Regions from separate parts of the Metabacillus sp. 84 genome, predicted to be linked through region 3. Evidence: riboswitches for the same ligand, from Rfam matches in the RefSeq annotation. Region 3 holds a riboswitch; each other region holds the start of a gene.
What was found. Region 3 has a riboswitch for S-adenosylmethionine ahead of ACQCV8_RS12620 (2,3-diketo-5-methylthiopentyl-1-phosphate enolase). Riboswitches for the same ligand answer to the same signal wherever they lie in the genome.
Positions count from the first base shown of each region.

Region 1: it holds a riboswitch for S-adenosylmethionine, as region 3 does, so the genes downstream of both, msrA (peptide-methionine (S)-S-oxide reductase MsrA) here and ACQCV8_RS12620 (2,3-diketo-5-methylthiopentyl-1-phosphate enolase) in region 3, are expected to answer to the same signal.
Region 2: it holds a riboswitch for S-adenosylmethionine, as region 3 does, so the genes downstream of both, ACQCV8_RS19045 (methionine biosynthesis PLP-dependent protein) here and ACQCV8_RS12620 (2,3-diketo-5-methylthiopentyl-1-phosphate enolase) in region 3, are expected to answer to the same signal.
Region 4: it holds a riboswitch for S-adenosylmethionine, as region 3 does, so the genes downstream of both, ACQCV8_RS10210 (YezD family protein) here and ACQCV8_RS12620 (2,3-diketo-5-methylthiopentyl-1-phosphate enolase) in region 3, are expected to answer to the same signal.

Region 1 covers NZ_JBNILN010000008.1:25,417-28,355, forward strand. Annotated here, with positions in the region: gene ACQCV8_RS14125 (D-alanine--D-alanine ligase) at 58-1,149, opposite strand; gene ACQCV8_RS14130 (thioredoxin family protein) at 1,347-1,664, shown strand; SAM riboswitch class I at 1,789-1,904, shown strand; gene msrA (peptide-methionine (S)-S-oxide reductase MsrA) at 1,994-2,530, shown strand; gene ACQCV8_RS14140 (FAD-dependent oxidoreductase) at 2,624-2,939, shown strand, end outside.
Region 2 covers NZ_JBNILN010000018.1:22,647-25,585, forward strand. Annotated here, with positions in the region: gene ACQCV8_RS19035 (YjcG family protein) at 1-229, opposite strand, end outside; gene ACQCV8_RS19040 (esterase family protein) at 260-982, opposite strand; SAM riboswitch class I at 1,169-1,290, shown strand; gene ACQCV8_RS19045 (methionine biosynthesis PLP-dependent protein) at 1,377-2,501, shown strand; gene metC (cystathionine beta-lyase) at 2,509-2,939, shown strand, end outside.
Region 3 covers NZ_JBNILN010000006.1:93,654-96,592, reverse strand. Annotated here, with positions in the region: gene ACQCV8_RS12625 (methylthioribulose 1-phosphate dehydratase) at 1-22, opposite strand, end outside; gene ACQCV8_RS12620 (2,3-diketo-5-methylthiopentyl-1-phosphate enolase) at 120-1,364, opposite strand; SAM riboswitch class I at 1,443-1,554, opposite strand; gene ACQCV8_RS12615 (pyridoxal phosphate-dependent aminotransferase) at 1,655-2,833, opposite strand; gene ACQCV8_RS12610 (carbon-nitrogen family hydrolase) at 2,935-2,939, shown strand, end outside.
Region 4 covers NZ_JBNILN010000004.1:250,832-253,770, forward strand. Annotated here, with positions in the region: gene ACQCV8_RS10200 (anion permease) at 1-409, opposite strand, end outside; gene ACQCV8_RS10205 (phosphoadenylyl-sulfate reductase) at 423-1,124, opposite strand; gene ACQCV8_RS10210 (YezD family protein) at 1,334-1,447, opposite strand; SAM riboswitch class I at 1,614-1,719, opposite strand; gene ACQCV8_RS10215 (hypothetical protein) at 1,880-2,404, shown strand; gene ACQCV8_RS10220 (IS1595 family transposase) at 2,472-2,939, shown strand, end outside.

The DNA of each region.
Region 1 (2,939 bases), on a different contig from region 3:
CTCAATGAACCTCCTGAAGCAGACTCAATAGGCAGCGGGCAGCCAGCCGCTCAATGATTAAAATGTATGCTTAATCTGCTGTTTCTCTTCATGCCGTTCAATGGCCAGGGAAACGAGTTTTTCTATAAGCTGAGGGTATTCAAGACCCGTGTGCTTCCAAAGCAGCGGGAACATGCTGAACGGGGTGAAGCCCGGCATCGTATTAACCTCATTTATTAAAGCTCTGCCATCCTCAGTCAAAAAGAAGTCGGCACGCACAAGACCTGAGCCATCGATCGCTTTAAAGGCTGCAACGGCCATTTTTTCAATCATCTCGTATTCACTGTCCGTCACTTTAGCCGGAATCATCATATCGGTGTCACCGTCAACGTATTTCGCTTTATAATCGTAGAATTCCTTTTTAGGAGCGATTTCTCCTGTTACGGAACATTGCGGTTCATCATTTCCGATTACCCCTACTTCAATTTCGCGTCCAATGATTCCTTCTTCAATGATAATTTTACGGTCATAGGAGAAAGCTTCCTCAAAAGCCGCTTCCAGCTCTTCACGGTTTTTGCATTTGCTGATTCCAACGCTTGAGCCAAGATTAGCGGGTTTTACAAAGCATGGGTAGCCGAGGTTGTTTTCAACCTTCGCATAAACAGTTTCCGGATCTTTTTTCCATTCGCTGCGGATCAGCCATACATAATCGGCTTGCGCAAGACCAGCCTGGGCAAATAGATTTTTCATAACGACTTTATCCATGCCCGCCGCTGAAGCAAGCACTCCGTTTCCAACGTACGGAAGGTTCATCAGTTCAAGCATGCCCTGGATCGTTCCATCTTCCCCATTAGGTCCATGAAGAAGCGGAAAAATGACATCAAACGGCTTCTCCTCCTGGTCAGCAGATGCAGACGGAAACAGCTCTGCATTCAGAGCAGACGGCATAATCGCCTTCCCTTCAGAATCGCCAAGCTTCAGGGCAGATACACTGGATGCCGGCTCATACAGCTGTGCACCGCGGATCCATTCTCCCTTTTCTGTAATATAAATAGGATGTATATCAAATTGCTTGAGATCCAGCGCTTTAATAACAGCAAGTGCTGTTTGCAATGAGACTTGATGTTCTGCGGATTTTCCACCGTATACAAGCCCGAGTTTAATTTTCATGTTTTATTTCCCCCTCAATCTTTCACGTACACGTTTTTTTCATCACTCTTCCTATTTTATCATTTTCCAGCCTGTTTGTTATCTTTGGCCCTGCAATTCTTTTATAGCATTCGAACATCTGTAAACTTTTGTGCGAAATCAAAATGTCGTTTATTTCTGCAGTTTGTATTAAAATAGGGGCAGGAGGGATTATGCATATGGAAAAAATTACATCAACCGAACAATTCGAAAAGCTCATTTCATCTGATAAGGAAGTTCTCGTTAAATTCTTCGCTGACTGGTGTCCCGATTGCACGCGAATGAACTTTTTCATTGATGAAATTCTTGAAGAATATAAGGACTTTCAATGGTTCGAGATCAATAAGGATGAGTTCCCTGAAATAGCTGAAAAATATCAGGTTATGGGAATTCCAAGCATTCTTATTTTCAAAAACGGCGAAAAGCTCGGTCACTTGCACAGCGCCAATGCCAAAACACCTGATCAGGTTCGTGAATTTCTTACAGAAAAACTTTAAGCACAAGCTCCGGCTTGTGTTTTTTGCTTTCCGATCAAACAACCTTTTGCGCGGGTTGGGCAGCACGAGTAAGAATCCTTGACTTTCCTTTCAATCAGTTTTATGCTCGTTTTAATTTCATTCACTCTTATCGAGAGAGGCGGAGGGACATGGCCCTGCGAAGCCTCGGCAGCGGATCACGGCAAATGTGAAACCGTGCTAATTCCTGCGGGCATATGCTTTTTGCCCGGCAGATGAGAGAAGAGCCGGTCTGCTTTTCAGATTATTCCCCCCTCTTCTGCTCAGGAAGAGGGGTTTTTACAGTTTCTTAAATCAAAGGAGGAAAAGACATGACTGCCATTCAAATTGAAACGGCAACATTTGCGGGAGGCTGCTTTTGGTGCATGGTAAAACCATTTGATGAACTTCCCGGAATTCACGGGATCGTTTCCGGATACACAGGCGGGCACATCGATAACCCATCATACGAGCAAGTAAAATCCGGAACATCAGGGCACGCCGAAGCCGTTCAAATCCGGTACAATCCAGAGGTTTTCCCATACGAAAAACTGCTTGAGCTCTACTGGCAGCAAATTGACCCTACGGATGATGAGGGCCAATTTATCGACCGCGGGGAATCTTACCGGGCCATTATTTTCTATCATACGGAAGAACAGCGCCAGGCTGCCGAAGCTTCAAAACAGCTCCTGGCTGAAAGCGGAAAATTTAAAGAACCGATCGTAACCCCAATCAAGGAAGCAAGTGCCTTCTATCCGGCTGAAGAGCATCATCAGGGCTTTTACAAAAAAAACCCTGAAAAATACAAGCAGGAGCGTGAGGAATCCGGACGCGAGGCTTTTATCAATCAGAATTGGAAAAATCGTTAAGAGTGCGGAAATCCGCACTCTTTTTATTTTGGTACATGATTTTCTTGATGTTGGAAAAATTATCTTAGAGTACATATCGAAGGAGGCTTTCCCTTGTCTACTAAATCAATCCCTTCATCCCCTGAACCTTTTTGGAGAGAATCAGCCGGGCTTCCCTCCTTTCCAAAGCTTGATAAAAATCTCGATACGGATGCAGTTGTTGTCGGAGGCGGCATCACCGGAATCACAGCTGCCTACTTACTTGCCAAAGAAGGAGTTAACGTCGTCCTGCTTGAAGCCGATGGGCTGCTGAACGGAACAACCGGCCATACAACAGCCAAAATCACCACCCAGCATGACCTGATCTATGATGAGCTGATTCAGCAAATCGGGGAAGAAAAAGCAAAAAAATACTTTGCTGCGAACCATG
Region 2 (2,939 bases), on a different contig from region 3:
GAGAAAAGGAGCTGATTTTTTGAACTTCCAGCTGAACAGGGCTGAATTTTTTAGCGATAGCCCGAAGTTCTTTGGAAATTTCTTTTATATTCTCATCCGATGCTTCAAACGGAGTGCGCAGGGTCAAATGCGGCGGAATGAGCGCATAATGAGGGTCATAGCGTTTTCGGTAAGAATTCGCCAGATCTTGAAGTTTTTTTGCCGGGAATAAGACAATTCCGTATTTCATTCAGGTTCCCTCCATTAGTTGAATAGTAAATTAGAACATGGCCTTCAGCGCATCAGGAAGCAAAGGCTGCCAATGAGTCCATGTGTGGTCTCCATCAAATTCTTCATATGTGTAAGGAAATCCTTTTTTTTCGATCGCTTTTTGCAATTCACGATTCGGTTCGATAAAATTCTGCACCTCTCCGGCAGTGGTTTTTACTTCAGTTTCTCTTATGCCGACCTGATGGTAAATCGTCATTTCCGGTCCTGATGTAAAGGACGAAACGGCCTCAAGCACCTGTGCATCAACATAAGGAGACTGCATAATGATTTTGCCAAAAATGCTCGGATAATCGAGAGCTGTCATGAATCCGATCGTAGCTGCAAGCGAATCACCGATCAGGGCACGGCCCTGACCCACCTGATAGGTCGGAAATTCCCGGTCCAGAAAGGGAACCAGTTCATGAGCGAGAAAACGCTTGTAGGCAGCAAACTTCGCCCCTTCAGGATGGTATTTCTCTCTCCGGTCCTTAACGTTTTTATAAGGAATTCCCACGATAATTAAATTTTCAGCGTTTCCGGTTTCCAGAAGTGATTCATATTGGCGGGCAATCCGCCCAAGCCTGAAGTAATCCTGACCGTCCTGGGCAATCAGGACGCTGTATTTATAGAGCGGTGAAAAGCTTTTGGGCAGGTAGGTGAGTACTGTCAGCTCTTCATCTAATGCCTCTGAAAAAAAAGAAGATTCTTTAACGATTCCAGTTTGCTTCTCCACTTGTAAGTCCTCCAGATGAATGTAATACAAGCTAAAAATTCACTTTTGAATTCGCTTCCACTTATTTTATCACGATTCTGGAAAAAATGCTGTTTTCAAAAGAGCAGAAAAGAATGAATGAAAAGCTTGAAAAAATCATAGATATACGGTAAGGTTATAAAAAATTCATATATTTCCGACGATTTATTCTTATCCAGAGAGGTGGAGGGACTGGCCCTGCGAAACCTCAGCAACCGGTAGACACGCGAACGTGACTGCGTACCAAGGTGCTAAATCCAGCAAGCAACTCGGAGCTTGGGAGATAAGAGGAAGAAATGTTTAAGCGACAAGCCTTCTTCTTATTTCAGGAGAAGGCTTTTTTGTATTCTTTTATTAAAAGAAATGAGGGGATAATATGACAAAACATACAGAAACGATCCTGGCTCAAATAGGCAACCGCAGTGAACAGGCGACAGGCGCCGTCAATCCTCCGATTTACTTAACGACAGCCTATCGCCATGCAGGAATTGGAGAGTCGACGGGCTTTGATTACATACGGACGGGCAACCCGACGAGAGCAATCGCTGAGCATGCTGTTGCGGAGCTTGAAGGAGCAGATCAGGGCTTTGCTTTCAGCTCCGGGATGGGGGCGATTCAGACGATTATGGCTTTGTTTAAAACAGGTGATGATTTAATCGTTTCGTCGGACATCTATGGCGGAACGTACCGGCTTTTTGAGCAGGAATGGCGCAAATATGGATTAACGTTTCAATATGATTCATTTACAAACCTGGAGCATACTGAAGCGAGAATCCTCCCAAATACAAAAGCGATTTTTCTAGAAACGCCAACGAATCCGCTTATGCAGGAAGCGGATATAGCAGCGGTCGCACAAATGGCAAAAAAGCATGGACTGCTGCTGATTGTCGATAACACTTTTTATACACCGGTCATCCAGCAGCCGCTGAAAAGCGGAGCAGATATTGTCATTCACAGCGCAACCAAGTACTTGGGAGGGCATAACGACCTGCTCGCCGGAATTGTGGCAGCGAAAGGCGAAGAGCTCTGCAGGGAGCTTGCGTCCCACCATAATGCAATCGGAGCCGTTTTATCCCCTTTTGATTCCTGGCTCCTGATCAGGGGGTTGAAAACGCTGGCATTAAGAATGAGGCAGCACGAGCTCAATGCTGCAGAAGTGGCGAAATTTTTAGAGGAAAGCCCAGAGGTAACGGATGTCCTTTATCCGGGAAGAGGGGGCATGCTTTCCTTTCGAATCGCTAAAGAGGAGTGGATCAACCCCTTTTTGAAAAATTTGAACATCATCACGTTTGCAGAGAGTCTTGGCGGGGTTGAAAGTTTGATGACGTATCCGGCTACCCAGACGCATATGGATATACCAGAAGAAATACGTACGGCAAACGGTGTCTGTAACCGGCTTCTGCGCTTCTCGGTGGGAATAGAGCACGCAGAAGATATCAAAGCGGATTTGAAGCAGGCATTCGAGGCTGTTAAGGAGGCGGAAAAAATTGAGCAATACTGATTGGTCAATGCAAACGAAGCTGCTGCACAACAGCCATAAAACAGATAAGGAAACGGGAGGAGTCAGCGTTCCCGTTCACCTGTCCTCCACTTTTCATCAGACTGATTTTGATCAGTTCGGGAAATATGATTATGCACGTTCAGGCAACCCGACAAGGGAAGTGCTCGAGAGGGCAATTGCTGATTTGGAAGGCGGTGCAAGAGGATTTGCTTTTTCCTCCGGAATGAGTGCGATCTCGACTGCCTTTCTTTTATTATCAAAAGGGGATCATGTTCTGGTGACTGAAGATGTATACGGAGGCACGTACCGGATGGTAACGGAGGTCCTGAGCAGATTTGGCATTGAATATACATTCGTGGACATGACGGATCTTCACAACGTTGCATCCAAAATCCGTCCAAATACAAAAGTGATCTATTTGGAAACCCCTTCTAATCC
Region 3 (2,939 bases):
GCTGTTTTTCTTTTTGACTCACGCTCTTCCCCCCTTTTTTTCAAGCAATCCGGTCAATCCATTACACCGCCAACATTAAATCGTCACCGGTCCATCAGAATCACAGAAAATGACAGGCTTCATTTTTCAGCGTTGCCATATTGACCCCATAATTCAAGGGCCAGAGCCAATGGTTTATCGGTTTTTGCCCGTTCTTCAAGTGAGATGTGTTCAAGAACGGCTTCTCCTGCGGAACGGAAGGCCGCAGCTCCTCCAGAAGCACCAAGAGGATGCCCATGGATGCCGCCTCCTGCATTAATGACACAGTCTGTTCCAAAGTCGTTCATGATAACCGGAACTAGACCTGGATGTATGCCGGCAGAAGGTACCGGAAAGGTTTCCCTGATGCTGCTTTGGACGGTGCATTCCTCAGCAATTCCCAATGCTGCTTTTTTCTCCAAAGCTACACTTCCGTATGGAGATGGAAACAAGGAAAGATCTGCGCCAGCCAAACGTGTCAGCTTCCCTAAAAGGAGCGGATAGGAAAATCCATAAAATGGCGAAGAAGCGAAAGCGCCGCTTACCGCCGGATGGGACATGACCGGAACATTCACTTCCTCATCCTCTGCCAGAGCCTGAAGAACGTCCAGTCCATACGCGTGCACATTCAATAAAAGAGCTGTCGCGCCAGCTTCGGCCGCCCATCTTGCCCGGTCCCGGAGCTCAAATGTCCTTCCCGTCAGATTCACTGCATATAAAGAACGTTTCCCTGTTTCTTTTTGCAGTTGGTCAATGATTTCCCGTCCTTTCTTAACCCGTTCCAAAAACGGAGTCAGGGGATTTTCAAACAGGATTTCATCGTCCTTTACTAAATCCATCCCTCCTGCAAGCTGCTCATAAAGCTGCTTTTTCAAATATTCCAAGTCCTTGCCAATCACGCCTTTAAAAATGCTCATAAACAGCGGACGGTCATTTACACCAAGCTTTTCTCTAATTCCGCTGATTCCAAATTTAGGGCCCGCAAATTTCTTTGCAAGTTCACTGGAGAATTCGAGATCCAGAAGCTTGATTTCCCCATCCAGCGACAATTTCCCAAAAGCAGTCGTTAAAACAGCGGGAAGGTCTTCAGAAAAATTGGCTGCAGGGTAGGCAATTTTAATGAGACCGCGCGTCAGCTTTTTACCGAAGAATTCATTCGCACGCACGTCTCCGCTTAATCTTTCCACGGACAGTACTGTGCCTTTATGTTTTTTCAGCTGCTCCTTTTCAAGCTCGTGAAGATCTGTCCACGAGCCTATGGTCAGCCCGAGCGCAATCCCCTCCGCTTTTTCTTCCAGGCGGTCATTTGAAGTGTGTACAAGATAGGTCGCAATCAGTTCACTCATCGTCAAGCCTCCGTCTTCATAGCAATATAAAAGCCTCTTCGTCATAAGAGAAGAGGCTTTGCATAATAGTTATGCAGTACCTTATCTCTCAGTGCTGACACTGCAAGATTTAGCACCGTGCTTGAACGTTCAGTTCAAGTCGGTTGCCGGGCTTCATAGGGCTGGTCCCTCCGCCTGCTCTTGATAAGTACGGTATAGGCCTGCAAAAAATCCGCAGGCGAAATTTTCAATTAATTTGGATTATTGCAGGGATTTGGAAATGTGTCAAGTCATAATTGAAAATCATTCCATTACGGCCGGAAAATGTCAAGCTTCCCAATCCTTTCGGCCGCCTCCCGGATCCTGGCTTCATCCGTAAGCAGACCAGCACGCAAATATCCTTCGCCAAATTGGCCGAACCCGCTTCCCGGTGCGGTAAGAACATGAGCTTTTTCCAGAAGAAGATCTGAAAATTCCTGGGATGTAAAGCGCTCGGGAACGGGCAGCCAAGCGAAGAAACTCCCCTTAGGAGCTTGAATGTTCCAGCCGATTTCCTTAAAGGCATCCACCAGTGTATTCCGGCGTCTTTCATACATCCGGACAAGCGCTTTTAAGCTGTCCCCTCTATCCAGCAAAGCTGCTTCGGCCGCATCCTGAACAGCACCAAAAACACTTACATACATATGATCCTGAAACAGGTTGATTGCTTCTATAACACTGGCATTTCCAGCTGCAAACGCTACCCGCCACCCCGCCATATTGAACGTTTTCGAAAGAGTATAAATTTCAATTCCCGTTTCCTTTGCACCAGGGGTCTGAAGATAACTTAACGGCTTTTCGCCGTCAAACCCAATCGCTCCATAGGCAAAATCATGAATGGTACAAATATGGTGCTGCTTGGCAAAATCAGCGGTTTCTCTAAAAAAAGCTGCATTGGCTGCTGCTCCCGTAGGATTGTTCGGATAATTTAAAAACATAAGCTTTGTTTTAAGCAAAACAGGATCAGGAATTTGATCATAATCCGGGAGGTACTCATTTTTTTCAAGCAGCGGAAGCATGTGCATCCCTGCGCCGGCCATCTCTACGCCAGACCAGTAATCCGGGTATCCAGGATCTGGAACAAGCGCCACATCACCAGGGTTTAGTAAACATTGTGGAAGCTCAACAAGCCCGGCTTTCCCACCAAACAGGATGGCTATCTCCGTCTCCGGATCTAATTCAACCCCATATTCTCTCTTGTAAAAGGTTGAAGCAGCTGCTCTAAAAGACTGTTTACCTCTGAAAGGGGAATATTTGTGATTGGCCGGTTCTTCTGCAGCTTTTTGAAGCGCCTTAACGATATGTGCAGGTGCAGGCTGATCCGGGTTTCCCTGGCCCAGATTGATGATGTCACAGCCCTCTTTAATCTTTTCAGCTGCTTTTAAAGACAAGGCAGCGAAAAATTGCTCAGGAAGCCGTCTTAGTAAGCGGGATGGTTCAAAATATGTCATTCTATTCCACCTTCTCGAAAAATTCTTGAAATGATAGTCACAAATCATATAGTGTTAATACAGAAAAGTAAAGAAAATTCTGATTGAAAGCGGGGGTCAAAGTGAA
Region 4 (2,939 bases), on a different contig from region 3:
CCGCCGGAATAATGACCCAAAACGCCATGATAACAAGGATGGATTGAACATAAAGGGCCTGGAAGGCTACCCCCACCCCGACTACTGCTCCGACCGTAACTTCACTGGTGGATAACGGGATGCCCATTAAATTCGCCATGAACAAAGAGATGGCTGCCGCTCCGATAATAACAAGAACAATTTCTATGGAAATCACGGATTTGGGGATTAGTCCTGAACTGATCGTCTTCACTACTTCTCCGCCGCCCAATACAGCACCGAGGATCACACCTATTCCGCAAAGAATAAGGGCTGCCAACCTGCGGGGAATGGCCCCTGTTCCATAAGCCACTCCCATCGATGCAGCCGCTCCGCTCGCACCGATATTCATGGCGAAAAATAAGCTTAAAAAAATTGCTGCAGCTTCCATTATCATTTACTCCTCACCCGTGAAGGCCGCATTCGGTTTTCTGTGTGCCATTCCATCGTCCTGACCTGCCGTCACTTACATCAATAGCAGGCTGTGTACAAGGCTTGCAGCCTATGCTCGGGTACCCCTGATCGTGAAGCATATTGTAATCCAGATCATTCTTATGGGCGAAACGCCAGACATCCTTCCACGTCCAATGGATGAGAGGACATATTTTTATGTTCTCAAATTTGCCGTCCCTGTTTAAAAACTCTGTATCTTTTCTGGAAGGAGACTGCTCTCTTCTCAAGCCGGAAATCCACGCTTTTTCGGTGCTCATTACTTCTCTTAGCGGGAGCACTTTTCTGATTTTGCAGCATTCATTCGGATTGGTTTTCCAAAGCTCATCTCCATGCTTTGCTGCCTGCTCCGCAACCGTTAACGGAGGTTTTTTCATCGTAATGTTTAAATCAGGATACCTTGCCTTTATCCGGTCAATTAGCTCATACGTTTCTTTGAAATGTACCTCTGTATCCAGGAAAACAATTCTTGCATTCTTTTTGATTCTGGATATTAGTTCAATCAGGACGATTCCTTCGATTCCAAAGCTGCAGGCATACACCAGTTCGTCCGCATAATGGCCGTATGCCCAGCTCAGCACGTGCAGCGCTTCTTTCAAATGATCTTCATTTTCAAAATCCGGATAGCTGCCGGTCCAGTTCTCATAAGTAAGCATGTTTGCACCTCTCTTAATCTAAACACAATGGTTTTATAGCCAACAGCTTCTGCCGCAATGGCCCGGCCGGGTACTCATGTAAGCACCCGGGACAAGCAGGTCTCTTGTAAAAAAATAAAAGCGGGACAGCACCAAAGCACAATAAAACATTTATGCCACAGCGCAGGTCCCGCCTCCAGTTTGTCTGGTCAGCGATCGTGATCCCTATTCTATTTCAATCTCACTTTTTCATTTTTTTCAAGCTGAATGATCTTCCCATCTTGAATGATCAGGGTAATCGATCCATATTTCATAGCTTGAAGCATTTCCTTTAGCTTTCCCATTACTTGATCAAGCTGATCTTGCTCCCCCACGGACAGCACTCCCTTTAACAAAATAGGCTCTGACAGCATTCAAGCTGATTAAACGGCATGTAACCGGACAGCAGCCGGACCGCCTAAAATCAACAGCAAAAAGCCTTCCATTTTAGAAAGACTAGTGAGGTTTTTCCCCTTATCTCTCAAAATGGGTTCCATTTTGCTGGATTTAGCACCTTGCTTTTCAGCAGGTTGCCGGGCTTCACAGGGCCAGGTCCCTCCACCGCTCTGGATAAGTATGATGTGTATTGATTTCAAATTTTAGCACAATTCGAACGATTGTCAACCCGAGTTTTCGGGTAGGTTTTATCAAAACTAAATCAAAGCTTGAATTGACTGGTTTTTTTAAGTTAAAAAAAACTTTACGATACGATAAACTATGGATATGAGGTGATTCGTGTGAAAAAAACCATTGTATCCTGGAGCGGCGGCAAAGACAGTGCCATGATGCTTCAAGTACTCCTTGAAAATCAAGAAATTCAAGTTTGCGGATTATTTACGGCAGTGGACTCTATTACAGGTCAAGTACCTTTTCACGGAGTTACGAAAGGTCTGATTGCAAAGCAGGCAGAGGAGCTGGATTTGCCGCTTCACATCATTGAAATTCCCCCCGCCGCCTCTAATAAGGAATATGATAAAAGCATGGGAGAATTTCTTAAAACTTGCAGAGATCAGAAAATCCTGCATGCAGCCTATGGTGACCTTTTTCTTGCAGATATAAAAAAATACAGAGAAGAATTGACAGCTCGGCATGGGATGAAGGCTATTTTTCCATTATGGGGAGAGCGGCCGGACAGATTATCCAAAAAATTTCAATCGGATGGGTTTTTGGCGGTTATTTCTGGCTTAGATGGAGCCAGGCTCCCTTATGATTTTCTCGGAAGGCACTATGATGAGTCTTTTGTAAACGCTCTTTTCGCATAGATTGTTGCTATTTTGACCACCCTATCGAGAGATGTGATAATATACTCTTTCAGGAGGGGGTTTTTCTATGTTTAACGACATCTATGCCAAATTCTCAGACTTATCTAAAGAAGATCAAATTAAGCTGTTTAAACTTTTAAAAGAAAACTTCATCGATAATGTAGAAGGTGATATGAAAGATGCGTACACAACCATTAGAGAAGCACGTTTTAAAGAAGGGTTAGGTTGTGTTCATTGTGGAAGCGTGAAGGTAAAACGAAATGGCAAATACAGAGGTAGACAAAGGTATCTCTGTCGTGACTGCGGAAAGTCTTTCAATGACCTCTCCAATACACCGATTTCGGGGACACGTTATCTCGGTAAGTGGGCTAAATACTTTCAAATGATGGTCGAAGGATACACTTTACCGAAAATCGCAAAACGGTTAAGAATACACATATCTACCGCCTTTTACTGGCGGCACAAGGTTCTTTTTTCTCTTCGTACAATGGGATTTCAAATGCTAAAAGGGATTGTCGAAAGTGATGAGACCTTC